4 regions of the Clostridium gasigenes genome follow, and region 1 is predicted to be linked to each of the others. Evidence: riboswitches for the same ligand, from Rfam matches in the RefSeq annotation. Region 1 holds a riboswitch; each other region holds the start of a gene.
What was found. A riboswitch is a leader RNA that binds a small molecule or an ion and turns the genes downstream of it on or off. The one in region 1 is predicted to bind cobalamin.
Positions count from the first base shown of each region.

Region 1 (7,705 bases):
AAGTGGAACTAGCATCTTATAATGCTTTTAAAACTGAGTATGGTGATGTAGAAAGAGAAGATATTGTAAGGGCACTAAATAGGCTTTCTTCTTTATTTTGGATAATGATGTTTAAGTTTTTAGCTGGCGAATATACAAATAAGGAGAAAATACATGGACGATAAATTAATTGATAATTTAGTTGAACAAGTTTTAAGTAAAGTAAAAGAAGAAATTTTTATAGGGGTTGAAGCCTCTGGTAGACATGTTCATTTAAGTAGAGAATGTATAGATATATTGTTTGGAAAAGGGTATCAACTTACTAAGGTTAAGGAACTTTCTCAACCCGGACAATTTGCTTGTAAGGAAAGAGTAACACTAATAGGACCAAAGGGATCTATGGCAAATGTTGTAGTTTTAGGACCAGAACGAAAAGATACTCAAGTTGAAATTTCAGCTACTGATGCATTAATTTTAGGTTTAAAAGTACCAGTAAGAGAAAGTGGAGATGTTAAAGGCTCTTGTGGAATATTAATTGTTGGAGAAAAATCAGCAGTTAAACTAGAAGAAGGAACTATTATAGCTAAAAGACATATTCATTTAACACCAAAGGATGCTAAGAAATTTAAAGTTAATGATAAAGAAAATGTAAAGGTTCAAGTATTAGGTTCAAGAAAATTAATATTTGATGATGTAGCTATAAGAGTTTCAGAGCATTTTAATTCTAAGATGCATATAGATTATGATGAAGCAAATGCTTGTGGTTTTAAGAATGGAATATTAGCTAGAATAATAAAATAGGTGGTGATATTTTGGAGTTTGATAAATTAGTTGCCTTAATTACAGAACAAGTATTTAATAATATAAAACAAAATACAGTTATGAAGAAGAAAATATTATTATTATCTAAAGAAAATAATAATAAAATACAAGAATTGCTAGGCAGTGATTTTGATTTAGAATATTATGAAGATAATATTGATTTAAATTCTTATGAACATATAATTTGTCCGAGTTTATGTACTAATGGTTTAGCATCATTAGCATTAGGGATGAGTAGTTCAAAAATGCTTAGTAAAATGATTGAAGCTATATTTATGGGTAAAAATGTTATAGTACTTGAAGATGGTATGGAATATAGAAAGTTTAAGGGAACAGCACCTAAAACATTATATAAAACATTTTTAGAATATGAAGAAAAGGTAAGAAATTTTGGAGTTAGAATAGTTCAGGTAGATTCATTAAAAGCTGAATTAAATCAAAAAAAATCAAAAAGCAATTTAATAGAAAATGAAACTGTAAAAAACAATGATGATGTAGTTTTTCATAAAGAAGTACAATCTACTGAAATTATTGAAGTAAAAGACAGTTTGCATATAAGAAATAAAAAGCTTATAGCAGAGTCAGATTTAAGAAAAGTATATATGAATGGTGTTAGAAACATAACTATTGATAAAAAATCAATATTAACACCTCTAGCAAAAGATTTTGTTAGAATATATCATTTAAACATCACAAGAGCATAAATGGAGGAATTATAATGGTAATAGGTAAGGTTGTAGGAAATATTTGGTCCACTAGAAAAGACGAAAAACTAAATGGAATTAAGTTTATGGTAGTAAAGCCATTAGATGAAAATTTTAATGAAAAAGGTGAGGTTTTCGTAGCAGCAGATAATGTTGGTGCTGGAATAGGGGATACAGTTTTAGTGACTACAGGATCAGCCGCAAGAATTTCTATAGAATACAAAGAAATACCTGTTGATGCAGTTATAGTAGGAATAGTTGATTCAGTAGAGGTTGACAATGTCTAGAGCGGTTGCAATTGTTGAACTTAGAAGTATTGCCTCAGGAATTTCGGTTGTTGATAAAATGCTAAAAGCTGCAGATGTGGAACCTTTATACTGTAAACCTATATGCCCCGGGAAATTCTTTGTTATTGTTTGTGGTGATGTAGGAAGTGTTAATGCAGCTTTAGAGGCTGCATTAAAAGAAAATAATAAATACATAATATCCACTAAAATACTACCTAATATTCATGAGGATATTATAAATGCAATAAAAAACAAATATTTACGCAGTGCCAGCTTAGCTATAGGTATAGTAGAAACTATCTCTGTAGCTGAAGGTATTGTTGCATTAGATACTTCACTAAAAAATGGTGAAGTTACCTTAGTTAAGTTATCATTAGGATTTACCACAGGTGGAAAGTGTTATTATATTGTGTCAGGTCAATTAAGTGGGGTAAAGGAAGCTATAGAATGTGCTTTAAAGGTTATAAAAAAGGACAAACTATTATGCTATGAGATTATTCCATCACCGGACACGGAATTATTAAAAGTACTAAATATTATTTCGGGCATCTGACAAAAATAACAAGTCAAGTATTAAAATATTGGCTTGTTATTAAAAAAAGATGACTTATAAGAAAAGAGGTATTAATTATGGAAATTAATGAAATTATAATATGTATTATGGCGGTATTTATGGCATTAGGTGCTATTGATAAATGTATAGGAAATAAATTTGGTCTTGGTGAAAAATTTGAAGAAGGTTTAATGGCAATGGGAGCATTAGCAATTGCTATGGTTGGAGTAATATGTTTAGCTCCAGTACTTGCTGACGTATTGAAGCCAGTAGTAGTTCCATTATATGAATTTTTAGGAGCTGACCCTGCAATGTTTGCAACAACATTGCTTGCAAATGATATGGGTGGATTTCCATTAGCTTTAGAACTTGCAAAAGATCCTCAAGCAGGGTTATTTGCAGGAGCAATACTAGGAGCAATGCTTGGACCTACAATAGTATTTACTATTCCTGTAGCTTTAGGAATTATAGAAAAAGAAGATCATAAATATTTAGCAACAGGTGTACTTGCAGGTATAATAACTATTCCACTTGGATGTTTAGCTGGTGGATTAGTAGCAGGTTTCCCAATAGTTATGATGTTGAAAAATTTAGTTCCAATTGTAATATTCGCAGCATTAGTAGTTTTAGGACTTTGGAAAATGCCTGAAAAAATGATTAAAGGTTTTACTTATTTTGGTAAAGGTGTAGTTGTAATTATAACTCTTGGACTAGCAGCAGCTATTATAGAAAAATTAACTGGTCTTGTAGTAATACCAGGTATGGCATCAATTGATGAAGGAATTGGAATTGTTGGAAATATAGCAATTGTTCTAGCAGGAGCATTCCCAATGGTACTTGTAATAACTAAAGTATTTAAGAAGCCATTATTAAAAATGGGAAAACTTCTTAAAATGAATGATATTGCAGCAGCAGGTATGGTTGCTACATTAGCAAATAGTATTCCTATGTTTGGTATGTTAAAAGATATGGATGAAAGAGGAAAAATAATAAATATCGCATTTGCAGTTTCAGCAGCATTTGTAATTGGAGATCATTTAGGATTTACAGCAGGAGTTGCTAAAGAAATGATTTTCCCTATGATAGTTGGTAAACTTGTAGGTGGAATTACAGCAGTAGTTATTGCTTGTATAATCGCTAATAAAACAATGGCTAAAAATAAGAGTAAATAATAATAAATATGTAATTAAGGAGTGTTAGTTATGGAAAATTTAGATAGAAGCATTATTGAAGATTTAGTAAGAAAAATTATTAAAGAAAACTTATCAGGAGTAACTAATGTAAATGCAGATAGACATGTAGATCAAAGTGGAATTATGTCTGTTAAGTTACCTATGCTTAAGCTTGAAAAGTTCGATACAGGTAAATCACAAGACAATGTTATGTTAAGAGATGCATTATCATTAGAAGAAAGTCCAAGACTTGGTTGTGGGCTTATGGAAATGAAAGAAACAACTTTTGATTGGACATTAATGTATGATGAAATACAATATGTTATAGAAGGTAGACTTGAAATAAATATAGATGGAAGAAAAGTTTGCGCTGATGCTGGAGAAATTATTTTAGTACCTAAAGGTAGTAAAATACAATTCTGTGTACCAAACTATGCTAAATTTATGTATGTAACTTATCCAGCTGATTGGGCAGAACAAAAGTAATTGAGTTGTGAAACAATCAAAAATATGTTACTATAAAAAAAGATGAAAATAAAATTTAATATAATTATTAATTAAGGAATATGGTGAAAATCCATAGCAGCCCCCGCTACTGTAATTGTGGACGATAAGCTTAAAAAACCACTAGAATTAAAGTTCTGGGAAGGAAAGCTTAAAGAATGAAGCAAGAGTCAGGATATTTAATTATAATAGAAAACTATATATCTTCGGAGGGAAGAGCGTTGTATTTATAACTATTAAATTATTTTGATTTTAATATGTTTATATAAAGAAGCACTTTTTTTAGAGTGCTTCTTTTTGTTTTAGAAATTTTAAAATATAAGGAGAGAATAAAATGAATAATAAAAAGGTTTTAGTATCATTATTAATTGTAATTATAGCTATAGGGGGATACTTTAGTTATAATAAGTTTTTAACAGAAAAGACTGTTAAAGGAAATAAAGAGATAACTGTTACAGTTATAAACAAAGATGAAAATTATGAAAAAGAGCATATACATAGAACTGATGCAGAAAAGCTTGGAGTAGCATTAGATGAAATGGGAATAGCAGAAACAAGTAAAGGCGATTTTGGTAGAATGGTTACTAAAGTAGATGGAATAGATACAGAAATGGCTAAACAACAATGGTGGAACATAGCTATAAATGGAGAAGATGCACAAACTGGAATAGATGACACAGTTATAAAAGATGGAGATAAAATAGAGTTTATTTATAAAGTAGGTTTCTAAAAATGAGAAACAATTTAAAAACAATTATATTGATGGGTTTCTTAGGAGCTATTGTAGTTGTATCTCAAATAGCATTGAATTTTATACCAAATGTTGAATTAGTATCATTATTATTAATAATATTTACGCTGATTTATGAAAAAAAAGCACTATATATAGTCTTTGTATTTGTAATGTCAATGGGTCTTATGTATGGTTTTGGTTTATGGTGGATAGGATATTTAATAATATGGCCAGCCCTTGTTATGATAACATATATTTTAAAAAATAAATTTAATAAGAATTTTTTAGGGTTAGCTATTTTTTCCGCAGGATTCGGATTAATATTTGGAGCATTATATGCAATACCGTATATATTTGCTTCAGGAATGAATGTAGCAATAGCTTATTGGATTAGAGGGATTCCCTTTGATTTAATTCATATGGTTGGAAATTATTTTGCTATGATATTATTAGGTGAAAAAATATATAATTTATTATTATTTTCAAATAAAAAATATGGATATTAGTTATTTTCAAAAGCCTTATATAAATAGTTCTAATGTGATAAAATTAAATATATAAAAAGAACTTATAAATAGGCTAGAAGATGAGATTCAAAAATTTTTAATATGAAAATTGGAGGAAATTATGATAGAAAAAAATAGTGTTGAAGTAGCAAAGATAGCAACTAAAATGGCCATATCAACAAGAGAAGAAGAACATAAATTAGTAGATGAGTTAAGAAAAGAGGATATATTTGCAGTAGCAGTAGATATAGGTGGAAACTTAAATACATCTATACCTAAAATAATTGAGAGAGCGTTAGTGGCATCAAAAAGAACTGGAATTATTAAAGATTGCCATCTTCATGATGGTGCTGTTGTAGGTGCTACAAGAGAAGCTTTAATGCAAGTATCATCTAAAGCTAATGGATTAAGTGTTGGTGGAAAGATAGGTATTGCAAGATATGGAGAACACTTAAGTGTAACAATATTCTTAAGTATAGGTTTATTGCATTTAAATGAGGTAGTTATTGGAATAGGTCATAGATCAATACCTGAAATGTAAAAAAACATTGACAGTATTTTAAAATGATTGTATTATTAGTAATAATTAAGGTTCCAAAAGAAAATAACAAGCCAAAGATTTTGAGGATGTTTTGTGTTAGGTTAAGAACCATAGCATAGGCATAGGGGATTTAGGTAAATGTTGTGGAGATTGAAGTGCCGTAAAAAAGTAGCATAGTAGAAGTAGTTGCATAGTAATAGAAGTAGTATATTAAAAAAAGTAGCATAGTAGTTTGGTAGGAGATAAGTTTAATCGTAAATAATGTATCTAACAATAAGGGATCATAAAATAAAGAACCAGTCAAAGATAAGAATATTGACTAGGTATTTATTTGAATATCTCTAAAAGATACTTAAGTGATATTTATGGACCCTACTTATAAATTATAAGTAGGGTCTTTTTATTTTAAAAAAAAGTTAATTTTAGGAGGATGGTAGTATGGTAGTTAAGAAAAAAGTTTCATTATTAATTTCAATTATTTTAACCACAACAATTATAGCTGGTTGTTCAGCAAATAAAGGTGGCAATCAAAATAAAAAAATATCAATTGGTATTACTCAGATAGCAGAGCATCCTGCATTAGATGCAGCAAGAGAGGGATTTATAGAAGCATTAGAGTCTAAAGGATATGTGCAGGGAGAAAACCTAAATATAGAAATTCAAAATGCACAAGGAGATATAGGAACTTCTCAAATGATTTCACAAAATTTTGTGTCACAGGAAAAAGATTTAATATTTGCGATTGCAACACCTGCAGCTCAAGCTGCTTTTAACTCAACAAAAGAAATTCCAATAATAGTTACAGCAGTATCAGATCCTGTGAAGGCGGGGCTTGTTAGTAGTATAGAAACATCAAATACTAATGTTGCAGGAACAAGCGATGAAGCTCCTTTAGATAAGCAGTTTAAATTATTAAAAGATATATTTCCACAAAGCAAGAAAATAGGGATTTTATATAATACAAGTGAAGTAAACTCAGAGGTTCAAATAGAAAAAGCAAAAGAAATAGCTGGAAAATATGATTTAGAAATAATAACATCTGGTGTAACTAGTGTTAATGATATGACAACAGCTTTAGATATAATACTAGATAAAGTTGATATATTATACACATTAACAGATAATCTAATAGCATCTTCAATGCCTTTAATTTCAGCAAAAGCTATAGAAAAGAAAATTCCTGTAGTTGGAGCAGAAGAGGCTCATGTTAAAGGGGGCGCTTTAATAACCGAAGGAATAAGTTACAAAAAATTAGGTTTTGAAGCTGGGCTTAAGGCTGTAGAAGTTATTAAAGGACAAGATATAAAACAAATGTCAGTAAGTTCTTTAAAAGATACAGAGCTTATTATAAATACGGATACTTTAGAAAAGCTAGGAGTTAAAATTTCTAAAGATATTATGGATAAAGCAAAGCTGATAAAGGGAGGCGAATAATATGCCTTTCTTTATAGGAATATTAGAACAAGGACTTATAATAGCTATAGCTGCTTTAGGTGTATATATAACTTACACTATATTAGATTTTCCTGATTTATCAGTTGATGGAACCTTTTCTCTGGGGGCAGCTGTATCTATAGTTGCTATTATAAATAATGTAAATCCATTTGTATCACTAATATTTGCATTTATAGCAGGGGCCTTAGGTGGGCTTATTACAGGAATACTTCATGTGAAATTTAAGATAACAAATCTTTTATCTGGAATACTTGTGATGATTGGATTATATTCTATAAATTTAAGAATAATGGGTAAGGCAAATCTACCTATTTTTGATAAAGGGAGTATATTTTCATCAGAAAATAAGTTGATGATTATAATTATAATAACCATAATTATAAAAATAGCTATGGATTTAATATTTAAAACAAAGTTTGGATTCATATTGAAGGCAACAGGGGATAACG
Region 1 covers NZ_CP071376.1:306,309-314,013, reverse strand. Annotated here, with positions in the region: gene J1C67_RS01530 (cobalamin adenosyltransferase) at 1-164, shown strand, start outside; gene eutD (ethanolamine utilization phosphate acetyltransferase EutD) at 154-780, shown strand; gene J1C67_RS01520 (hypothetical protein) at 792-1,505, shown strand; gene J1C67_RS01515 (EutN/CcmL family microcompartment protein) at 1,520-1,792, shown strand; gene J1C67_RS01510 (BMC domain-containing protein) at 1,785-2,345, shown strand; gene eutH (ethanolamine utilization protein EutH) at 2,423-3,517, shown strand; gene J1C67_RS01500 (cupin domain-containing protein) at 3,548-4,003, shown strand; cobalamin riboswitch at 4,077-4,202, shown strand; gene J1C67_RS01495 (DUF4430 domain-containing protein) at 4,356-4,751, shown strand; gene J1C67_RS01490 (hypothetical protein) at 4,754-5,260, shown strand; gene J1C67_RS01485 (HutP family protein) at 5,382-5,801, shown strand; gene J1C67_RS01480 (ABC transporter substrate-binding protein) at 6,240-7,235, shown strand; gene J1C67_RS01475 (ABC transporter permease) at 7,237-7,705, shown strand, end outside.

Region 2 (7,705 bases), 1.1 Mb from region 1:
ATAGTATCATCATAGTAAATAATATTATCATTTACGACATCATAAAAATAAAGTCGTACAGATTTATTTTCTTTTTTTACTACATCAGTATTGTCAGTATCGGTAGATTGTGTATCTTTAGCCTCCTCAAAGTTAGTTTTAATGTTATCATTTTGTTTAATGTTATCATCTTGAGATAAGTCGGCTTCTGTATTAGGTTTTGAAATCTCCTTATTACAGGAAATAAGCATTAGTGAAAATGTAAGAATAGATAAAATTACTAAAAGTTTTTTCTTCATATATAATCGCTCCTTTGTATAATAAATAAGTGTAAAATAGATTTCTACTAGTATAGTATACCATGATTAGAAAAAAGTTTCAAAAAAATAGTCTTATAATGTAGTAAAAGCGCATAATAGAGGATGATAGCTTTATAAAAATAAAATATGGATTTGAAAAAATAGAGTATAGGTGTATAATACATGTATATAATTACTAAAGCAAAAATAAACTAGTTAATATAAATTTTTGTTTTGAAAAGGAGATTTAAAAATGAATTTAAATAGAAATGATGAATGCTGGTGTGGAAGCAAACAAAAATATAAGAAATGTCATATTGATTTTGATAAAAAGGTAAACTCACTACAAATGAAAGGGTTTATTGTACCCTCAAGAGATATGATTAAGAATAAGGAACAAATTGAAGGGATAAAGGCAAGTGCTAAAATAAATAATTCTGCTTTAGATTTAATTGCTGAGAGAATTAAAATTGGTATGAATACAGAAGAAATAAATAAAATAATACATGATTATACAATTTCTCAAGGGGGGATACCAGCACCTCTTAATTTTTCAGGGTTTCCAAAGAGCGTATGTACATCAATTAACGAAGAAATATGTCATGGAATACCAAGTGAGGATATAATACTAAAAGATGGAGATATAATAAATGTAGATGTATCCACAATATTAAATGGATATTTTTCAGATGCGTCAAGAATGTTTATGATAGGTAACGTAAGCGAAGAAGATAAAAGATTAGTTAATGTAGCAAAAGAGTCTTTAGCAAGAGGCGTAGCTGCTGTAAAGCCTTGGGGATTCATAGGAGACATAGGAGCTGCAATTAAGGAATTAACAGATGAAAATGGTTATTCAGTAGTTAGAGATTTTGGTGGACACGGAATAGGACTAGAGTTTCACGAAGATCCATTTGTAAGTCATATTGGAGAAAAAGGAACTGGTATGATTTTAGTTCCAGGAATGGTATTTACAATAGAGCCAATGATAAATGCAGGAGATTATAATTTATTTGTTGACGAAGAAAATGATTGGACAGCAATTACAGAAGATGGCTCTTATTCAGCACAATGGGAACATACCATTCTTGTAACAGAAAACGGTGTTGAAATAATAGCATATTAATCATAATTTAAAAAAATAACATATATAGATAAGCAGGTAGTTTAGTATAGATATAAATACTAAACTACCTGCTTATGTGTTTTAATGGTTAATTAATATTTTTTGAACTTATAAAAATTGGAACAAATGAGCAAGCTAATGAATAAAAGGATAATAAGAAGTAATATTATATGGTAGAAGATTTGTTTTTTTAGTTTCTTAAGTAAAATACAACTAGGTTTTGGAGGGATAATATTGAAAAAAAATTCTATGCAAAGAGAGTTTAAAAAGTTGAAGGGTCAGATAAATCAAATAGAAGAAATAGTATATAATTCTAAACCAGGAGTATTGCTTGAACATGAAGCGACTATAAGAAAAAAGATAAGAGAGCTTCAAGATATGAGTGGAGAAGGTTTTAAGGAATATAATAATTTATGTGAAAGATATGATGATTTGCTTGAATATGTATCCAAGAAAATTCTAAGTGATTATAATAAGAAAAATGATACAAGTTTTGATTATTATAAGGTTGTCCGGGGACAGGATAATAGTTTAATTAATTCAGGTATAATGACAGTTTTAGTTAAACATCATATACCGGATTTAATATCAAAAGAATTTGAAAAGAATTTCCCATCAAATCCAAAAGATGAGTATAGAGAAGCTAGATTTATAAAAAGAAAATTCTATATTCATTTAGGGGATACAAATACAGGTAAAACCTATAATGCAATCGAGAGATTAAAAAAGGCTAAATGTGGAATATACTTATCCCCACTTAGAATATTAGCTCTTGAAAATTATGAAAGAATGAATAATGAAGGGGTAATATGTGACTTACTAACCGGAGAAGAAGAAATAATAACTATTGGGGCAACGCATACATCTTGTACAGTTGAAAAATTGAATATAAAGAAAAATTATGAAATAGCAGTTATAGATGAAATCCAAATGATTGGAGATTCGCAAAGAGGAGATGCTTGGACAAAAGCACTTCTAGGAATTAGATGTAAAGAAATTCACTTATGTGGAGCTTTAAATGCTAAAGAGGTACTAATAAAAATATTGGAAGATTGCGGTGAAGAATATGAGTTAATAGAATATAAGAGGCAAATTCCTCTTGAAATAGATCATAAAAGTTTTTATTTTAAAGATGCACAGCCTGGAGATGCTATAGTAGTGTTTTCTAAAAAAAGAGTTTTAGAAATTGCAGAAAGTTATTCTAAACAAGGAGTAAAGGCAAGTATTATATATGGAGACTTGCCACCAGAAGTTAGAAGAAAACAATATGAGCAATTTGTAAATAAGGAAACAAATATTTTAATAACAACAGATGCTATTGGAATGGGTGTGAATTTACCAATAAAAAGAATTATATTTTTATCTACTAAGAAATTTGATGGATATGAAATACGTGATTTGACATCACAGGAAGTTAAACAAATAGCAGGCAGAGCAGGAAGAAAAGGAATATATGAAATAGGCTATGTTTTAAGTATAGGAGGAGGAGCAGAGTTTCTACAAGATAAATTAGAGGAAAAAGATAAGCCGGTATATTCGGCGGTAATAGGACCTTCAGAAGCTATATTGAAAATAAAAACTCTCCCACTTAATGAAAAATTAGCTATTTGGAGCACGAGAGAAGAGACGTTAAATTATTATAGAAAAATGGATATAACTGAGTATATTATTGTATTAGACAATATAAAGAGATATAAGTTAAAGGAAGAAATTCAATGGAATTTATTGAAGATTCCATTTGATGTATCAGAAGAGGTTATGCTGAATGCTTTCTTAGACTATGTTGAGGAATTATTCTTAATAAATTCTAAGGAAATCACAAAACCTCAATGTTTCAAAGGTAATTTAGATGACTTAGAGATTTATTATCAAAAAGTAAATTTATATTACTCATTTAGTAAGGTGTTTAACCTACCTTTTGATGCAGAGTGGATTTATAACGAAAGAAGGGAAATAAGTAATAATATAAATGAAATTTTATTGAGAATATAATATTTCACTTATTAAAGGAGGCGTAATAGCCTCCTTTAATAATGAGTTAAATTTTAATATAGCCTTATTTTAAATCTAGAATTTTTATAGATTAGAATATAATTCATCAAAAATAATATTAGAAGCTTTTTCATAATTGTAGTTACTTAATGATTGTGCTGATTTTATTAAACTCCAAAGAGCATTTAGAAGTTTAACAACATAAATATAGCTAATAAGTTTATTATAATCTTTAATGTTAAATCTTCCAGAATAGGCCTTTAATAAATTAACACGTCCATTATAATCTTGTAACCATGCAACAGTTGCTAAATCAAAAAAAACATCGCAAGTAGCTGAGAACTCATAATCTATAATATATAAATTTCTATCATCTATAATTATATTAGAAACATTTAAATCGTTATGACAAAGGCCTACGAATTTATTTATTTCTAGTTCCTTTTCAAGCCGAAATAGTTTTTCTGTTAAAGAATATATATAAGTAGGCAGTGGAAGTTTTAGATTAATACATATTTTTATTCTCGCCCTAATTTCATTAAATGGATTGAAATAAGTTAAAGATGTTGTTAAATGTAATTTTTTTAAGTTGATACATAATTTCCTTAATAAGCGCTCAGAATTAAACTCTATTTCTGTAGGCATTTTTCCATTAATCCATTTATATACCATATTTCCAGTCTCCACATCAAAGTAAATAGGCATATGGCATAAATTTAAATCGCAAGCAGTATGTAAAATAGTTAATTCATTTCTTCTACTAATATTAAATGGAGTTGGATTACATAGACGTATAAAATATAAATTATTATAATAAATTGCTTTGTAATTATTATTACTAAGCCCTCCAATTTGTTCTAGTGAAGATAAAAAATTCATATCCCAATTTAAGGAATACTTTAAAAAATCAATTATTATAGAATTCATAAAATCTCCTTACTTATTGACTTTTGTATTAATTATAAGTATTATAACAAAAAGGTAATAAATATGTAATGGTTGTTTAAATACATTAAAAGGGAAATAGGTTAAAAGCCTATACGGTCCCGCCACCGTGAAAGTTAGTTTTTTCAATTATTTTATTTATAGAAATTAATAAAATAAAAGTCTTAACATAATTTAAGTCGGAATACCTGCCAATACATTAACGCTATTAGGGAGCTTTTAAAATATAGATAGTTCATCAAATGATTGACCTGTTATTTTTTCAGCACCCTCAACTTAACGGTGTATTAAGGGTGTATTGTATTTTAAGTAAGAAAAGTATTCTTATTTATTTTGTTATGCAAGCATCTTATGTTAAGTAAGATGCTTTTTTGACGTTCAAATAGATTTGAAAGAAAATTAAAGTTATGAATATAGATATGCTTAGTAAGGCACTTCAAAAAATAAGTATGTCTGAGATATTTTTATTAGGGGGTATAAGGTGCGATTTGAAAATAAGGATAGTTTAAAAAAATTTATAAATGATATTAAACCTGCAAATAAGAAAGCTTGTAAACTGGCAAAGGAAAGGTTGGATTCGTTGGCAAAACCCCTTGGAAGCCTTGGGAAATTGGAAAAAATATCAATAAAGCTTGCAGGGATTACAGGTAACGTTAAAAATAGTATAAATAAGAAATGTATAATTATAATGTGTTCTGATAATGGTGTTGTAGAGGAGGGGGTAGCCTCGGCACCTCAATATGTAACACTTGCTCAAACTATTAATTTTACAAAAGGATTAACAGGAGTAGCTGTACTTGCTAAAGAAAGTAACTCAGATTTAATAGTAGTTGATATAGGTATTAATAGTGATAAAGAAATACCAAAGGTCTATAATAGAAAAATAAGAAAAGGGACAAGCAATATAGCTAAAGGACCAGCTATGAGTTATGAAGAGTGTGTAAACGCTATAAATATTGGTATTGAAATGGTAGGAAAGGTAAAGGGAAAAAAATATGACATAATAGGTGTAGGAGAGATGGGAATAGGAAATACTACAACAAGTAGTGCTGTACTAATTGCACTTACAAATTGTGTCTTGGAGAAAGCAGTTGGTAAGGGTGGAGGTGTAACAAAAGAAGCCTTTGAGAAAAAAAAGGTAGTAATAAAAACAGCTTTAGAAATAAATAATATAGATATAAAAGACCCAATAGATATTATATCAAAAGTAGGTGGATTCGATATTGCAGCTATGGTAGGAGTGTTTATAGGGGCAGCTTATTATCAAATACCTGTAGTTGTAGATGGTTTTATATCGGCAGTTGCAGCACTAGCAGCAGTTAAGATTAATCCATTAGTAAGAGATTACTTAATAACATCACATTGTTCTAAAGAAATAGGATATAACATTGCGCTCGATGAGTTGAAACTCGATTCTATGGTTAATTTAGACATGAGGCTTGGAGAAGGAAGTGGATGTCCAATAGCTTTTTCTATAGTTCAATATGCTTGTGCAATGATGAATAATATGGCCACTTTTGCAGAAGCTGAAATAGATAATGGCTATTTAGATACAGTAAGAAGTGAAGACGATTATATAGTATAAGTGATCTTCAAAAATAATAAAACAAGAGGAGGCAAAAATTATGGAAATAGGATTAATTCATATATATTGTGGAAATGGAAAAGGAAAAACAACAGCAGCTATGGGACTTGGTATGAGATGTGCAGGAAGAAAAAATAAGGTTCTGTTAACTCAGTTTTTAAAGGATAATAATACTGGAGAGCTTGTTTCAATAGAAAAATTAAATGAATATTTTCATGTAGTAAAAGGTGCTCCAATGAAGGATTGGTTTAATTGTTTAGACAAAGAAGGGCAAGAAGAAGTGATTAAGGAACATAGAGATAGATTTTCATCAATAACTAAGAAAGCTATAGATGAAAATTATGATTTACTTATATTAGATGAAACAATGGCTGCTTTAAACTATGGAGTATTAGAATTAGATACAGTACTAGAATTTTTGAAAAATAAGCCAAAGAATTTAGAAGTTGTTTTAACTGGGAGAAATCCAAATCAAAAGCTAATAGATATAGCTAACTATGTATCAGAAATAAATTCAATCAAACATCCTTTTGAAGAAGGAATTCCTTCAAGAATTGGTATAGAAATGTGATTTGTTTAGTAATTGGTGGAGCTAAAAGCGGTAAATCTATGTATGCTCAGAATCTTTCAAAAGAATTAGAAAATAAAGGCAGCAATTTGTATTATGTGGCAACTATGAGTCCTTATGATGAAGATGATCTAAAAAGAATAGAAAATCATTTAAGAGAAAGAGAAGGATATGGATTTCAAACTATTGAAGTACAAAGAAATATAGATAATATAATTAATAAAATAGAAAAAAATGATACATTATTAATTGATAGCTTAACTTCACTAGTTACAAATGAAATGTTTGTTTTAAATGAGTTTAATGAAAATATACAAAATAATATAATAATGGGTTTAAAAAATATTAGTAAAAATGCTTTAAATCTAGTTATGGTGTCAGATTATATTTCAAGTGACAGTATTACATATGATAGTTATACTGAAAATTTTAGAAAAGAGATAGGACTAGTTAATAGAAACGTAGCAATCTTTTGTGATGTAGTTATTGAATGTGTATTTAATAATATAATTATACATAAAGGAAAAGATATATTAGAGAGTTACAGAATATCTAATGCAAATTGAAAGTTTGAGGTGAGTAAAATAGTAAACGGATTATTAATGGCCATAAGTATGTTTACAATCATTCCATTACCAAAGCATGAATGGAATGATGCCGGAGCTAAACATATATTAAAATTTTATCCGCTAATAGGATTGATAGTAGGCGGATTTTGGTATGGTGTCTGCAAGTTACTAGTAGGTATAGATGCATCAATAATACTTATTTCAGCTCTAACAATGGTAACACCATTTATAATCACTGGAATGTTACATTTAGATGGGTATATGGATGTTTGTGATGCAATGCTATCAAGGCGTGATAAAAAAGAAAAAATAAGAATATTAAAAGACCCAAATACAGGAGCTTTTTCAGTAATAGCTTTAGCAATGTTATTTATAGTTAACTTTGCATCTACATATACAGTTATAGATAATGGATGGAACCTTATAGCATTAGTTTTAATACCCGTTATTTCAAGAAGCTTTATGGGTTTTTTGCTATTAACAAAGGAATCAATGCCAGAAAGCTCTCTTGGTTCATATTTTAAAAAGGGCACAGGGATAATAGATAAAATATTATTACTTATATTTATATTAATACCATCAATAGTATTAATACTTATATTAGGTATTGAAGCCCTAGGAGTGCCTCTAGCAATGATTGGTATT
Region 2 covers NZ_CP071376.1:3,329,805-3,337,509, reverse strand. Annotated here, with positions in the region: gene J1C67_RS15645 (GerMN domain-containing protein) at 1-278, opposite strand, end outside; gene J1C67_RS15640 (methionyl aminopeptidase) at 532-1,401, shown strand; gene J1C67_RS15635 (helicase-related protein) at 1,636-3,393, shown strand; gene J1C67_RS15630 (choline/ethanolamine kinase family protein) at 3,478-4,320, opposite strand; cobalamin riboswitch at 4,373-4,548, shown strand; gene cobT (nicotinate-nucleotide--dimethylbenzimidazole phosphoribosyltransferase) at 4,820-5,923, shown strand; gene J1C67_RS15620 (cob(I)yrinic acid a,c-diamide adenosyltransferase) at 5,964-6,494, shown strand; gene J1C67_RS15615 (bifunctional adenosylcobinamide kinase/adenosylcobinamide-phosphate guanylyltransferase) at 6,491-7,057, shown strand; gene J1C67_RS15610 (adenosylcobinamide-GDP ribazoletransferase) at 7,067-7,705, shown strand, end outside.
Region 2: it holds a riboswitch for cobalamin, as region 1 does, so the genes downstream of both, cobT (nicotinate-nucleotide--dimethylbenzimidazole phosphoribosyltransferase) here and J1C67_RS01495 (DUF4430 domain-containing protein) in region 1, are expected to answer to the same signal.

Region 3 (7,705 bases), 1.1 Mb from region 1:
AAGTCTATTTAATAAGACATGGAAAAACAACTTGCAATGAAAAAAGACTTTATTGCGGGGTATCTGATATACATCTAAGTATAGAAGGGAAAAGAGAATTATTAGAATTTAAAGCTTTGAGTGATTCAAATAAATCAGGGAAATTAGATATATCTACAAGTAAATTTAAATATCCAAAATGTGAAAAATATTATACAAGCGGAGCGAAAAGAGCAAATGAAACATTTGAAATATTATATCCCAAAATAGAGTATGAAGTTATAAAGGAGTTCTTTGAATATAACTTTGGTGATTTTGAAATGAAATCCTATGATATGTTAAAGGAAAATCAAACATATATAAATTGGATTATGGATAAGGAAGGAAAAGTCACCGGATTTAATGGTGAAAGTAAATTCGAATATAGAGAACGAATTAGTAAAGCCTTTAAGAACTTTCTAAATCAATGTAGTCTAGAAAATTATAAATCAGTATTACTAGTTTCTCATGGTGGAACAATAGGCACTATATTAGAACTATTTTATAGTAATGAGAAAAGTTTCTATGAGTGGCAGCCAGAATGTGGCTTAGGATATAAGCTAACGGTTTTATGGGATAAGAAAGTTGATACCGTTAAAATAGAAAGTAATATCCAGTTAAAATAATAAAAAAGAAATATAGGGTGGAATAATGATAGAAATAACAATAGGTTTTATATTAGATTTTATAATTGGAGATCCACAAAATCCTTATCATCCAGTAAGGATCATAGGAACATTGTGCAAGTGGTTAGAAAAGATATTTAGAGCAGTATTTAAAAACTCACTTAAACTAGCAGGGGGATTTACTTGGATAATTGCAGTAATAGTAGTTTATGCCGTAAATTTATTAGTTATAAAACTAGCCTTTTCATTTAATAATATAATTGGAATAGCGCTAAGTGGAATTATAATATATTTTTGTATTTCAACAAAAGCATTAAAAATAGAAGGATTAAAGGTTGTTAGCTATATAGTTAAAGATGATATAGGATCTGCAAGAACTCAATTATCTTATATAGTAGGGAGAGATACAAAATCATTAGATAAAAAATCAATAATAAGAGCAGTTATAGAAACAGTAGCCGAGAATATGTCTGATGGTATAATTGCACCATTATTTTATCTAGGGATTGGTGGTGCTCCACTTGCCATGGCATATAAAGCAGTAAATACAATGGATTCAATGTTTGGATATAAAAATGAAAAGTATAAAGATTTTGGATACTTTCCGGCAAAATTAGATGACTTATTTAATTATATCCCAGCTAGATTAACAGGAATTTTTACAATAATAGTAGCATTTATATTAAAAATGAATTGGAGAAATAGTTATAAAATTTACAATAGAGATAAAAACAATCATAGCAGTCCAAATAGCGCTCATCCAGAGGCCGCAGTAGCTGGAGCTTTAGGAATTAAGCTAGGCGGATCAAATTATTATTTCGGTAAAATAGTTGAAAAGCCAACTATAGGTGATGATTTAGACGAAATAAAAATAGATCATTTATATAAGACTAATAAAATACTTTATGGAGTTGCTATTTTTGGATACATATTAGCAATAGGTTTAAATTTAATTATATAAAAAAGTTTGCAAAGGTTTTGAGGTGAGATTATATGAGTAAAATAGTTCATGGTGGGAATGTAGAAGAAATATCAAGAAAATACAAAATAAATTCTGAAGAAATAGTTGATTTTTCTGCTAATATTAATCCCAGTGGATTAAATAAAAATGTTAAAAATGCCATGATTAATGCTTTAGATAAAATCGAAAAATATCCAGACATATCTTATTTTAATTTGAAAAAATCTATAAGCGACTATGAAAATATAGATATAAAGAACTTAGTACTTGGAAATGGAGCAGCAGAGGTGATTTTCAATATAATTAGGGGGTTAAAACCTAAAAAAGTATTGCTTCCAGCACCAACCTTTTCAGAATATGAAGAAGCTGTGTTAAGTATAGACGGAAGTATAGAGTATTATCATTTGAAGGAAGAAGATAATTTTAAATTAAATAATGAATTAATAAACTCTTTAAATGAAAGCATAGATATGATATTTATATGTAATCCAAATAATCCAACAGGGGTTTTAACTAAAAATACTTTTATTGAGAAATTAGCAAAGAAGGGACTAGAAACAAAAACAACTATAGTTATAGATGAATCTTTTTTAGATTTTTTAAACTCAGAAGAAGAGTATACATCTAAAGATTTATTGCAAAAATATGGAAATATTATAATTATAAAATCATTAACTAAATTTTTTGCAATGCCAGGAATAAGAATTGGTTATGGAATTTCTAAAAATGAAGAGTTTATTACTCTAATAAAGAAAGTTACAGTTCCTTGGACTGTAAATGTAGTTGCATCCGAAGGTACTATACAAGCTCTTAAAGAAGAAGATTATATAAGACACAGTATTGAGTACGTAGAAAAGGAAAAAAACTATTTATATAATAATTTAAAACAAATAAAAAACATTAAAGTGTTTAAACCATCAGTTAATTTTATTATGTTTAAAATTTTAAATAACTTAGATTTAAAGGAAGAGATGATAAAACACAGTATACTAATTAGAAGTTGTAGTAATTATGAAGGTTTGAATAGTAGTTTTTATAGAATAGCAGTAAGAACTAGAGAGGAAAACGAAAAAATTATTACTGCATTAAATTATAGTTTAGTAATATAAATTTAGAATTCTAAAAACTAGTTATGATACTAAAGTTTAATTGACATATAATAAACTTTAGTAATATAATCAATAAGAAAAATAAATCACAAAAAGGCGTTAGCTGACTTAATAGGGAATCAGGTCTAAATCCTGAGCTACCCCAGTAACCGTATTATGGACGAAATCTTAAAAGCCACTGCAAAATGCGGGAAGGTAAGAGAGTAGGATGAAGTAGAGCCGGGATACCTACCTTTTGTGCGACAATATCATTTTCTGTGGGTGAAATGATAGGATATAAGTTGTAATTTTTATTCTTAATTATTATTTAATAATAATTTTATGAAATTAAGCAATTATGTATTTTAGGCATACCCCTTAAAGGGGTATGCCTTTCTTTTAATATTTTATATGTAAAGGTTATTAAAAATAAATAACATAACTTAATATAATAAAGTTAAGAGAGCCCTAGATATATAGATTAAGGAGGAATAATTAATGAAAAAGAAAGGTAAAATTTTATCACTAGTATTTGCAATGACTTTTACAACAATGTTATTTGCAGGTTGCACAGAGAAGATAATAACAAGGACAGATAGAGAGGGAACAGAGTTTACTGCACCTAAAGAGGTTAAAACTATAATATCAACAGCACCATCAAATACCGAGGTGTTAGTAGCACTTGGACTAGCAGATAAGTTAGTTGCAATTGATAAATATTCAGCAGATGTTGAAGGTGTTAATACAGATTTACCTCAAATTGAGTTTAGAAATCCAGATGCAGAAACATTAATATCTTTAGATCCTAATATTATAATAGCTTCAGGACACAACAAAGTTGGAGATAATGATCCATTTAAATTAATAAAAGAAGCTGGGATTCCAGTAGCATACATTCCAAGTAGCTACAGCATAGATGGAATATATGAAGATATAGAATTTATGGCAAGTATTACTGGAACAGAAAAAAAAGGAAAAGAAATAATTGAAGACATGAAAAAAGAAGTCGCTGAAATAAAGGCAATTGGAGATAAAATTACAGATAAGAAAAAGGTTTATTTTGAAATAGGAGCTGGTTCAAAATTAAGTAGTTTTGGTAGCGAAACTTTCTTAAATGAAATGATAGAAATAATTGGAGCGGAAAATATATTTAAAAATGAAAAATCTTGGATTTCTCCAAGCGCTGAATCAATAATAGATGCAAATCCGGATGTTATATTAGTAAATACACCTGGAAAAAATACAGCAGGAAAAACAGCTGTTGAAGATGTGAGTAGCCGTGATGGATGGAATAGTATAAATGCAATAAAAGAAGATAAAATATTTACTCTTGATAAAAATTCTTCATCAAGATCATCACAAAATATAATTAAAGCATTAAAGGAAATGGCTAGATATGTTTATCCAGAAGTATATGGAAACAAATAAAAATAAAAGGTTAATGATATTATCCATTCCTTTAGTATTTTTAATAATATGTATTGGAACTTCATTTGGGAGTTCCGATATTAGCATATTGGATAGTATTTCAGTAATAGGACATAAAATACTGGGAATTACATTAAGATCTGAAATAGATAGTAAAGATGTAGCTATTATATGGAACTTACGACTTCCAAGGGTTCTTTTAGCGTTTATAGTAGGTGGAGCCTTATCCGCTAGTGGAGCGGTTGTTCAATCGGTATTAAAAAATCCATTAGCATCACCATATACATTAGGTATATCATCTGGTGCTTCACTTGGTGTTGGTATTGTAATAGTCACAGGAATTTCAATTCCATTGCTTGGAAATTTAACGTTGCCACTTATAGGATTTATATGTAGTTTATTAACAGTTATATTAATATTAAAATTTGCTTCAAAGGTAGATAAAAGTCTTTCTAACAATACAATAATATTAGCAGGTCTTGTATTTTCATTGTTCTTTAATGCAATACTTACAACTATTACAGCATTATTTACAGATAAAATTGAAAGTATTACTATGTGGCAAATGGGTTCATTTTCAATGAGAGGATGGTCATATTTAAAAGCAGGACTTCCATTTTTTATTGTAGGAGTAGTTGGGGTTATGATATATTCTAAAGAAATGGATGTATTAACATTTGGAGAAGAAGCAGCAAAATCAATAGGAGTGGATACAAAAAAAGTAAAAAAACGACTTTTTTTATTTACAGCCATTTTAACAGGAAGTGCTGTAGCGATAAGTGGTACAATTGGATTCATAGATTTAATTGCACCTCATATGGTAAGAAAAATATTTGGATCAAAACACTCATATGTAGTTCCAATGTCTATTGTTTTAGGTGGATCACTAATGGTTATTACAGATTTGGTAGCAAGAACTATTATTATTCCCTCTGAACTGCCCGTAGGCGCAGTAACAGCATTAATAGGTGCTCCATTCTTTGCATATCTTTATTTTAAAAAGTCAAAGTAGGTGATTTTAAATTGTTGGAAGTAAATAATGTAAGTTGTGGATATGATGGATTAAATGTAGTTAAAAATGTAAGCTTTAAAGTAAATAGAGGGGAAAATATTTGTATAGTCGGTCCTAATGGATGCGGTAAAAGTACTCTTTTAAAGTCAATAGCAAATTTAATTAACTATAAAGGAAATATATTGTTAGATTCAAAAGAAATAGGTGGGTTAAATAGAAAAGAGTTAGCTACTAAAATAGCACTTATGACACAATCAAGTCATATTCATTTTCCATATACAGTTTATGAAACAGTAGCTCTTGGAAGATATGCTCATTTAAAGGGAGTGTTTGCAACTCTTTCAGAAAATGATAATAATATTATAGTTAAGTGTATAGAAAATGTTGGTTTATTAGATTTAAAAAACAAATTAATAAATGAATTATCTGGAGGACAGCTTCAGAGAGTATTTTTAGCAAGAGCTTTTGCTCAAGACCCAGAGGTTATTTTACTAGATGAACCAACAAATCATTTAGATTTAAGATGTCAAATAGATATTTTAGAGTATTTAAATAAATGGGCAAAAGAAAATAATAGGATTGTAGTAGCAGTATTACATGATTTAAATCTAGTTCAAAGTTTTGGAGAATCAGTATTAATGTTAAACAATGGTGAAGTAGTTGCAAAAGGAATACCTAAACATGTTTTGGAAGAAGAAAAATTAAAAAAGGTCTATGGTATTAATATTAAAACATTTATGTTAAATGTTTTAAGAAAATGGCAACAATAAAAAATTCTAATTAATTTAATATTCATAAAAATATGAATATAGTATATTGAAATTACGGAGGAGATAGAAAATGAGTAAAAAATTTATAATGTCATATAGTTGTGGTAAAGATAGCACACTTGCATTGAATAGAATGATAGAAAATGGACATACACCAGTAGCGTTATTAATAACGGTAGATAAAAATTTATGTAGATCATGGTTTCATGGAGTACCAGAAAATTTATTGCATAATGTATCCGAATCATTAAATATTCCACTTTTATTAGTGAAATGTGAAGGTGCTGAATATGCAGATGCATTTAAGAATACTTTATTACTAGCGAAAAATGAACTTGGAGTTGAGGCTTGCGTATTTGGGGATATTGATTTAGAAGCTCATAGAACTTGGTGCACAGATAGATGTAATGAAGTTGAAATTGAAGCTATATTCCCACTTTGGAATGAAGATCGCGAAGGGTTAACTCATGAATTTATAGATAGAGGATTTAAAACTGTACTTAAAAATGTAAAATTAGAATTTCTTAAAGAAGAATTTTTAGGAAAAATACTAACTAAGGAAGTAGTTAGTGATATAAAAGCAACTGGGGCAGATCCTTGCGGAGAAAACGGTGAATATCATACATTTGTATATGATGGACCACTATTTAAGTTTCCTATAAAATTTAAAACACAAGGAAATATAACTAATGGAACCCATGGTTTCTTAGATATAGTTGATGAAGACAATGGCAAATAAAATAATGCTGCTTGGAACAGCATCTTCAGTTGGTAAAAGTACAGTAGCTACAGCTTTTTGTAGATATTTTAAAAATAAAGGGTTAAAGGTTGCCCCATTTAAAGCTCTTAATATTTCTTTAAACTCATTTGTTACAATAGATGGTTTAGAAATGGGGAGAGCACAGGTGGTTCAAGCAGAAGCTTGTGAAATAGTTCCAACCGCATTTATGAACCCAATACTTTTAAAACCTAGTGGAAACTTAAAAACACAGGTTATACTTAATGGAAAAGTTCATTGTACTATGGATGCATATAAGTATAAAGAGTTAAATAAAGAATTAAGAATAGTTGCAAAAAATACTTTTTATAATTTAGAAAAAGATTATGAACTGATGGTTTTAGAAGGCTCTGGTAGCTGCGCTGAAATAAACTTGAAAGAAAGTGATATAGCAAATATGTCTATGGCTAAGATTTCAGATTCACCAGTAATTTTAGTAGCAGATATAGATAGAGGAGGCGTATTTGCTTCTGTTGTAGGGACAATAATGCTTTTAGATGAAGAAGAAAAAAATAGAGTTAAAGGTGTTATTATTAATAAGTTTAGAGGGAACATGGAGTACTTTAAACCTGCAATGAAACAATTAGAAGAAATAATTAAGATTCCAGTATTAGGAGCACTGCCCTATGCAGAATTTGATATAGAAGATGAGGATAGTGTTACAGACAGAATAAAAAATAAAGAAGCAAAAGGATTAGATATAGTAGTAATTAAGCTTCCTCATATGTCTAATTTTACAGATTTTAATTCATTAGAAAGATTAGAAGGAGTTCAAGTTAGATATGTTAAAGAGGTAAATGAAATTAAAAAGCCTCATGTTATAATAATTCCTGGAACTAAAAACACAATAGAAGATCTAAAAGCAATTAAATTAAATGGAATATTTGAAAAGATAAATAGTCTTAAAAAAGAAGGGGTATTTATATTTGGAATATGTGGTGGATATCAAATGCTTGGAAAACTTATTGAAGATTTAGATGGTGTAGAGGGTGAAAAAACTAGTGAAGAAGGGTTTGGACTACTA
Region 3 covers NZ_CP071376.1:3,321,584-3,329,288, reverse strand. Annotated here, with positions in the region: gene J1C67_RS15600 (histidine phosphatase family protein) at 1-644, shown strand, start outside; gene cbiB (adenosylcobinamide-phosphate synthase CbiB) at 670-1,605, shown strand; gene cobD (threonine-phosphate decarboxylase CobD) at 1,638-2,714, shown strand; cobalamin riboswitch at 2,793-2,964, shown strand; gene J1C67_RS15585 (ABC transporter substrate-binding protein) at 3,192-4,121, shown strand; gene J1C67_RS15580 (FecCD family ABC transporter permease) at 4,090-5,133, shown strand; gene J1C67_RS15575 (ABC transporter ATP-binding protein) at 5,145-5,903, shown strand; gene J1C67_RS15570 (Dph6-related ATP pyrophosphatase) at 5,974-6,642, shown strand; gene J1C67_RS15565 (cobyric acid synthase) at 6,632-7,705, shown strand, end outside.
Region 3: it holds a riboswitch for cobalamin, as region 1 does, so the genes downstream of both, J1C67_RS15585 (ABC transporter substrate-binding protein) here and J1C67_RS01495 (DUF4430 domain-containing protein) in region 1, are expected to answer to the same signal.

Region 4 (7,705 bases), 160 kb from region 1:
TTAAATGTATCAGATAGAATAGCGGTAGTTAATAATGGAGAACTTATAGGTATTGTTAATGCAAAAGAAACAAATGAAAATGAAATAGGGCTAATGATGGCTGGCGTAAAGAAGGAGGAGAAAACTGATGAAAAATAATGGTTTAAAGTCCATTCTTGCAGTTTTATTAGGACTAGTATTTGGTGGATTGTTAATGTTAGGTATGGGTCAAAATCCTATTGAAGCATATAATTATTTAGTTCAAGGTGGAACACTTAATATAGAAAGAATAGGGAACACAATAGCTATGGCTACACCAATTATATTAACAGGATTATCTGTTGCCTTTGCTTTTAGAACAGGATTATTTAATATTGGGGCAGCAGGACAAATGTTATTTGGAGGATTAAGTGCAACAGCAGTAGGATTAAGTGTCGATCTGCCAAAACCACTACTTTTAATAACTATGATTTTAGTTGGTTTTTTAGGGGGAGCAATAGCAGCTGGGATCCCAGGAATATTAAAAGCTAAATTTAATGTTAATGAAGTTGTTTCTACAATAATGATGAATTGGATAGCATATTGGGTAGTTTATTATACTATACCAGCATACTTCAAGGGGACTTTTTTAGAAACAGAATCAAGACCACTGCCAGATGCAGCGTCACTTAGAACGCCTTGGCTTACAGACATGTTTAATGGGTCATTTATAAATTTAGGATTTATAGTGGCTATTATAGCAGTAGTAGTAGTTTTATTTATATTAGAAAAAACAGTGCTTGGATATGAATTAAAGGCAGTTGGATTCAATAGACATGCTGCTGAATATGCAGGTATGCCAGTAAAACGTAACATAGTAATTTCAATGATGATTTCAGGAGGACTTGCAGGGCTTGCTGGTGTTGTTCAATATGCAGGAAATGCAAATATACTGCAAATTGGTATTATGCCAACTCAAGGATTTGATGGTATTGCGGTTTCATTACTTGGAGCTAATGGACCAGTTGGAGTTTTCTTTGCAGCATTATTCTTTGGACTTTTATATGCTGGAAAGGGATTTATGAGTGCAATGACAAGTGTTCCGCCAGAAATAGCAGATACAATAATGGCTGTTATAATTTATTTTGCAGCTACAAGTGTAATTATGGATAAATTCATAAAAAAATATATTAATAATAAACCAAAGAAAAATGGTGGCTTAAATATTACAAAAAGAAAAAAAGATAAAATAGCTGCGGAAAGCAAGGGGGAGATTTAATATGTGGAATATAATACAACAAATATTTCCATATGCAGTAGGATATACAATTCCTTTACTAATAGTAGCACTAGGAGCACTTTATTGTGAAAGAAGTGGTATTGTAAATGTAGGACTTGAAGGACTAATGGTAGTTGGATCTTTTGCAGCAGCCTATACTATACTTAATCTGCAAGATAAATTACCAGCTTCAGAGTTTGGAAATTTGGCTATATGGCTTGGGTTATTAGCAGCTGTAATAGTTGGAATGTTATTCTCATTATTACATGCATTTGCAAGTATTAACTTAAATGCAAATCAAATTATAAGTGGTACAGCAATAAATATGATTGCTGGTGCATTTACTATATTCCTTGCAAGGAGTATTACAGGAAGTGGTAATATAAGAATAATGAGAGGTTTCGCTCAAAAGGATATTCCCGTGTTATCAGATATCCCTGTAATAGGAGATCTATTTTTCACAAAGACTTATTCAAGTACTTGGTTAGTACTTGGGATACTTTTAATAAGTATATTAATTCTTTATAAAACAAAATTTGGGTTAAGACTTAGAGCTTGCGGAGAAAATCCTCAAGCTGCGGATTCAGCAGGAATAAATGTTTATAGAATGAGATATGCTGGAGTTATGATTTCAGGAGCTCTTGCAGGGCTTGGAGGCGGAATAATTCTAGTTACTTATTCAGGAGAATTTAATGGGAGCGTTGCAGGTCTTGGATTCTTAGCTCTTGCGGCATTAATATTTGGACAATGGAAACCAGTAGGAATATTAGCAACAACATTCTTCTTTGGGTTTGCAACTACAATAGCAAATGTGTCACAAGTAATCCCATCACTTGGATCAATACCACCAGTGTTATTAAAAACATTCCCTTATGTGTTAACATTAATAGCATTGATAATATTCTCAAAATCATCTCAGGCACCGAAAGCTGCTGGAGAAGCATTTGATTCAGGAAAAAGATAATATTTATAATCTAGGAATATGAAAAAACTAGATTTGAATAGTGATTAATTATTTCGAAAAATATGAATTTAAAGAAGTTATATCTATATAGGTATAGCTTCTTTTTTATTTTATTGTAATAAATAATATGAAAAATGTTATAATGTAAGTAGGGATAGTATTAAAACGTGTCACAAGATAAGTTTATAGTTGTTATTAAAACAATATGGTGAAGCTGTGATAGTTAAAATGTTAGCAGAAAAGTTGCCTGAAATAGCTAAGAATATTTATCAAGAACGTAAAAGATGATTATTATATATAATGATGGAGAAGTTGATGATTCAAAGGTAATTAAGAATGTAACTAGTATAATTTTCTAGTTTGTAGAAGCAATAAATTCTTTAACAGGAATAAATTTTATAGCATTAGATACTTTAAAAACATTAGAAAATGTATAGTTTAGGATACAAAAACATAATACTAATACTATCAGTAATAGTATTCAGGTGATATAAGCCATTTTACAAAAGAAAAAATAAATTTTAGAGGTGATTAAATTGATAGAAATAATGATTATTTGTGCATTGATATTGTTGATATGTATAACTTCTACAAAATTACTATATAAGTTTGGAGTTCCAATATTATTAATATTTATTGTATTAGGAATGTTATTTGGTTCAGATGGAATTGTTGGAATATATTTTAACAATTATGAACTAACAAAAGATATATGTTCATTTGCATTAGTATTTATAATGTTTTTTGGCGGGTTTAGTACAAACTGGAAAATGGCTAAACCAGTTGCACTACAATCTGTAATGATGTCTACAGTAGGTGTTATTATTACAGCGACACTTACAGGACTTTTTTGTTTTTTTGTTTTTAAAACAACTTTATTAGAAGGTTTACTTATAGGGTCTATAGTTGCTTCCACAGATGCAGCAGCTGTATTCGCAATTTTAAGATCACAAAAGCTTAATTTAAAAGGATCACTAGCTTCAATATTAGAAATTGAGAGTGGAAGTAATGATCCAATTGCGTATATGCTTACAGTTATTATATTACAATTAATAGTTGGTGGTGGTGCTGGTTTAATATTACCACTTCTTATAAGCCAAATTTCAATTGGAATAATAACAGGAGTGTTGTTAGGTAAGTTAACTACTTATTTATTGAGACGTGTGAATTTTGAAATAGAAGGGTTCTATATAATTTTTGTTGCAGCAATAGCAGTACTTTCTTATGCAGTAAGTGAGTATTTTGGAGGTAATGGGTATTTAAGTGTGTACTTAGCTGGGATTATAATTGGAAACTGTAAAATTCCACATAAGAAGAGTTTAATACATTTCTTTGATGGTATATCATGGATTATGCAAATAACATTATTTTTCATGTTAGGATTATTAGCATTTCCATCACAAATACCTAGTGTTGCATTTAAAGGAATATCAATATCATTATTTATGATCATAATTGCAAGACCAGCTGCAACCTTTAGTATCCTTAGCTTTTTTAAAGTACCAGTTAAGGAAAAATTATTTATATCATGGGTTGGACTTAGAGGCGCGGCTTCCATAGTTTTTGCAATTTATGCAGTTACAGATGGAGCACCAATAGATAATGATATATTTCATATAATATTTTTTATAGCATTATTTTCTGTTGCAGTACAAGGAACATTATTACCAAAGGTTGCGCAGAAGCTAGATCTTGTTGATAATGATTCACCAGTTCTAAAAACATTTAATGACTATGAAGGCGAGGAAGCAAATAGACTTATGGAAGTTATTATTAATGAGAAAAGTGAATGGGCAAATAAAACTATTATGGATGCAGACATACCAGAAGAGATATTAGTTGTTATGATAAAGCGTAATAGTGATGTTGTAATACCAAAAGGGTGTACAAAAATAATGGCGGGAGATATTTTAGTTTTAACAGCGCATAATTTTGATGAAATAAATAATATTCTCAATGATAAAAAATAGGGAGAGAAATTAAAATGAATTTTAAGTATTTTATGCCAACAAGAATTTTAGTAGGTAAGAATATAATTGTTAATAATTATAAGGAGTTTAAAAGCTTTGGGAAAAAGGCTTATATAATAACGGGGAGAAACTCCTCTAAAATAAATGGATCTTTAGATGATGTAGTTAAGGCTTTAGAGTTTGCAAATATTGAATATGTTATATTTAGTGAAGTAGAAGAGAATCCATCTTTAGAAACTATTGAAAAAGCAGCTGAAATTGGGAAAAGAGAAAAAGTTGATTTTATTATAGGGATTGGTGGAGGCTCACCAATAGATGCATCTAAGGTAATTGCTATTATGATAAAAAATAAAGAGTTAACTAAGGATACTATTTTACAATCTGGAAAACTATGTGCTTTAGATGTTATAGCAGTTCCAACAACTTCAGGTACAGGAACTGAAACAACTCAATATGCAATAGTTACAGATAATAAGAATAAGACAAAGGTTAATTTTGGACAAGAGGTATTCCCTAAAATAGCATTCTTAGATGAAACTTATACTCAACATATGAATCTAAAAACAACACTAAATACAGCTATAGATTCACTATCACATATAGTAGAAGGTTATTTAAATGTAAATGCTAATATTATTACAGATGCTTTAGCAGAAAAATCAATTAAGCTATGGAGTGAATGTATAGAAGAATTAATATCAGGAGAAATAAGTTGTGAAATTAGGCAAAAATTAATGATAGCATCAACAATGGCAGGAATAATAATTGCTCAAACAGGAACATCACTTCCTCATGGAATGGGTTATCCATTAACATATTTTAAAAATATACCACATGGTTTAGCTAATGGATGTCTTTATATTGAATACTTAAAAGTGTTTAAAAATAGAGAAAGAGTAGAAAATATATATAAGCTATTAGGTTTAAAGTCACATAGTGAATTAGAAAACTTATTATCTAAATTTACAAAAGTAGATATAGAAATAAGTGAGGAGGAAATAAAAACATACACAGATGCTATGTGGGAAAACAAAGCTAAATTAAAAAATCATCCAGAAAATATATCTTATGAAGAATTATATAATATATATTATAGAAGTCTAAAATAGAGATAGATAAAGCTATAAGATGATTATGAAGATATTTAAAATTGTATTTGAAATAAAAATATAATAATACCTTGAATAATATAGAGTATTAATATATTATTATTATAACAACAGAATATTTAATTTTAGGTTTTTTAATTAAAAGGGAAAATGGTTAAAATCCATTACAGCCCCCGCTACTGTAAAGGGAGACGAATCTCTAAGATATCCACTGGCCAAAAGGTTAGGAAGGAAGAGAGGAGGATGAACCCAAGTCAGGAGACCTGCCTAATAATTATATGCTATCCTTCGGTGGGAAGGACAATAGCAAGAGAATATTGTTGAATTTTTTTGAACATATTTCTTGTTTTTTGTCGTGTAAATTTGCAGCACCCCTACCAAGGTTATGGTAGGGGTGTTTTTTGATTGTTATTTATTTTACTATGACTTAAGTAAAAAATTAGGAGTGATACTATGGATAAAGCTATATTAGTAGTAAGTTTTGGTACAAGTTATTTAGATGCATTAACGAATTCTATTGAAAGAATAGAAAATAAAATACAAGAAGAGTTTGGTGAATATAAAATTAGCCGTGCTTTTACATCACATAAAATAATTAAAAAATTAAAGGAAAAGCATAATATAGAGGTTGATACGCCAAGTGAATCTTTAGATAAGCTATTAGCGCTTGGTATAGAAGAGGTTATAGTACAACCACTTCATATGATAGCAGGAGAAGAATTTACATATATAAAGAATGTAGTAAATAAATATAGTGATAAATTTAAAAGTATAAATTTAGGTAGACCAATATTTTATTATCAAGGTATTGAAGAACTTCCACAGGATTATAGTTTATTTATTGAAAGTGTTAAAGAAATACTAGATAAGAAGGAAAATTTGATTTTGTTTGGACATGGAACTGCAAATCCATCTAATTCAGCATATGGCTGTTTGCAAACGGTATTACAAGATGAAGGTTACGATAATGTATTTGTTGGAACTGTTGAAGGATATCCAAGTTTTGATAGTGTACTTAAGAGAGTTAAGAAAAGAAATATAAAGGAAGTTACATTAATACCACTTATGGTTGTTGCAGGTGATCATGTTAAAAATGATATGGCTTCAGAAGAGGATGATTCATGGAATTCAATGTTTAAAGCAGCAGGAATAGATGTGAAATTACATCTTAAAGGCTTAGGTGAAATAGATAGCTTTAACGAATTATATATACAACGTATTAAAGATGTTATAGCTGGAAAGATGAAAGGTATAGGAGAAACCAAGAAAGCTTAGGAGTTAAAAGAAGATAGCTCAGAATCTGAGTAATTATTTTTAAAAAGACTTTGGGAAATTAGAAATATGAAAATAAATAGACTAGCATACTTGACTTGCTATTTATTTTACAATGCCTAAAGAGAGGTGAATTATATGAAAAGTTTAATAATATCATCAAATCGTAGTGGCGGTGGTAAAACTACTTTTACATTGGGATTAATGAAAGCTTTAAAAAATAGAGGATATGATATACAAGGATATAAAGTAGGCCCAGATTATATAGATACAGGATTTCATAGTGAAGTAATAGGAAAATCATCAAGAAATTTAGATTTACACCTTATGGGTGAAGATGGAGTAAAAGCAAGTTTTTCAAGAGGAACTGGGGAACTTGGAATTATAGAAGGTGTAATGGGTTTATATGATGGCATAGGAATTACAGAAGAGGGATCAACATATGAAGTTGCAAAGGTTTTAGATAATTCACCAATTATATTAGTAGTTACACCAAAAGGGCAAAGTGTTACATTATGCGCAGAAATTAATGGGTTAAAAGATTTTAGAAATGCAAATGTAGTTGGAGTGGTAATAAACTCAGTTTCAGAAAAATACTATAGTCTTTTAAAATCAGCTATAGAATTAAACTGTAATGTTAAAGTTTTTGGGTATGTACCAAAAGAAGAAAAAATAAGACTAGAAAGTAGACATCTAGGATTAGTTCAAAGTGTTGAAATAGATAATCTTTTAGAAAAAATAGAAATATGTGCAAATCTAATAGAAGAACATATAGATTTAGATTCTTTAATAGATAGTTTTAAGGACATGCCAAAATACGAAGATAAGTTCCATTTAAAAAATCAAGGATTAAAAATAGCAGTAGCTTATGATGAAGCTTTTAGATTTTATTATAAAGAGAATTTAGAATTATTAGAAGAAATAGGAGAAGTTATATATTTTAGTCCAATGCATGATAAGAAGCTTCCAGAAAATATAGATTTTTTATATTTAGGAGGGGGATATCCAGAGGTATTTAAAGAAAAGTTAGAAGCAAATATATCTATGAGAGAAAGCATAAAATTAGCTTTAGATAACAATCTTAAATGTTATGCAGAATGTGGTGGATTAATGTATCTTACTGAAAAAATAAGTGGAAATGAAATGGTGGGTT
Region 4 covers NZ_CP071376.1:463,094-470,798, reverse strand. Annotated here, with positions in the region: gene J1C67_RS02290 (ABC transporter ATP-binding protein) at 1-138, shown strand, start outside; gene J1C67_RS02285 (ABC transporter permease) at 125-1,237, shown strand; gene J1C67_RS02280 (ABC transporter permease) at 1,239-2,201, shown strand; gene J1C67_RS02275 (potassium/proton antiporter) at 2,738-4,171, shown strand; gene J1C67_RS02270 (iron-containing alcohol dehydrogenase family protein) at 4,186-5,280, shown strand; cobalamin riboswitch at 5,391-5,565, shown strand; gene J1C67_RS02265 (sirohydrochlorin cobaltochelatase) at 5,734-6,555, shown strand; gene J1C67_RS02260 (cobyrinic acid a,c-diamide synthase CobB) at 6,691-7,705, shown strand, end outside.
Region 4: it holds a riboswitch for cobalamin, as region 1 does, so the genes downstream of both, J1C67_RS02265 (sirohydrochlorin cobaltochelatase) here and J1C67_RS01495 (DUF4430 domain-containing protein) in region 1, are expected to answer to the same signal.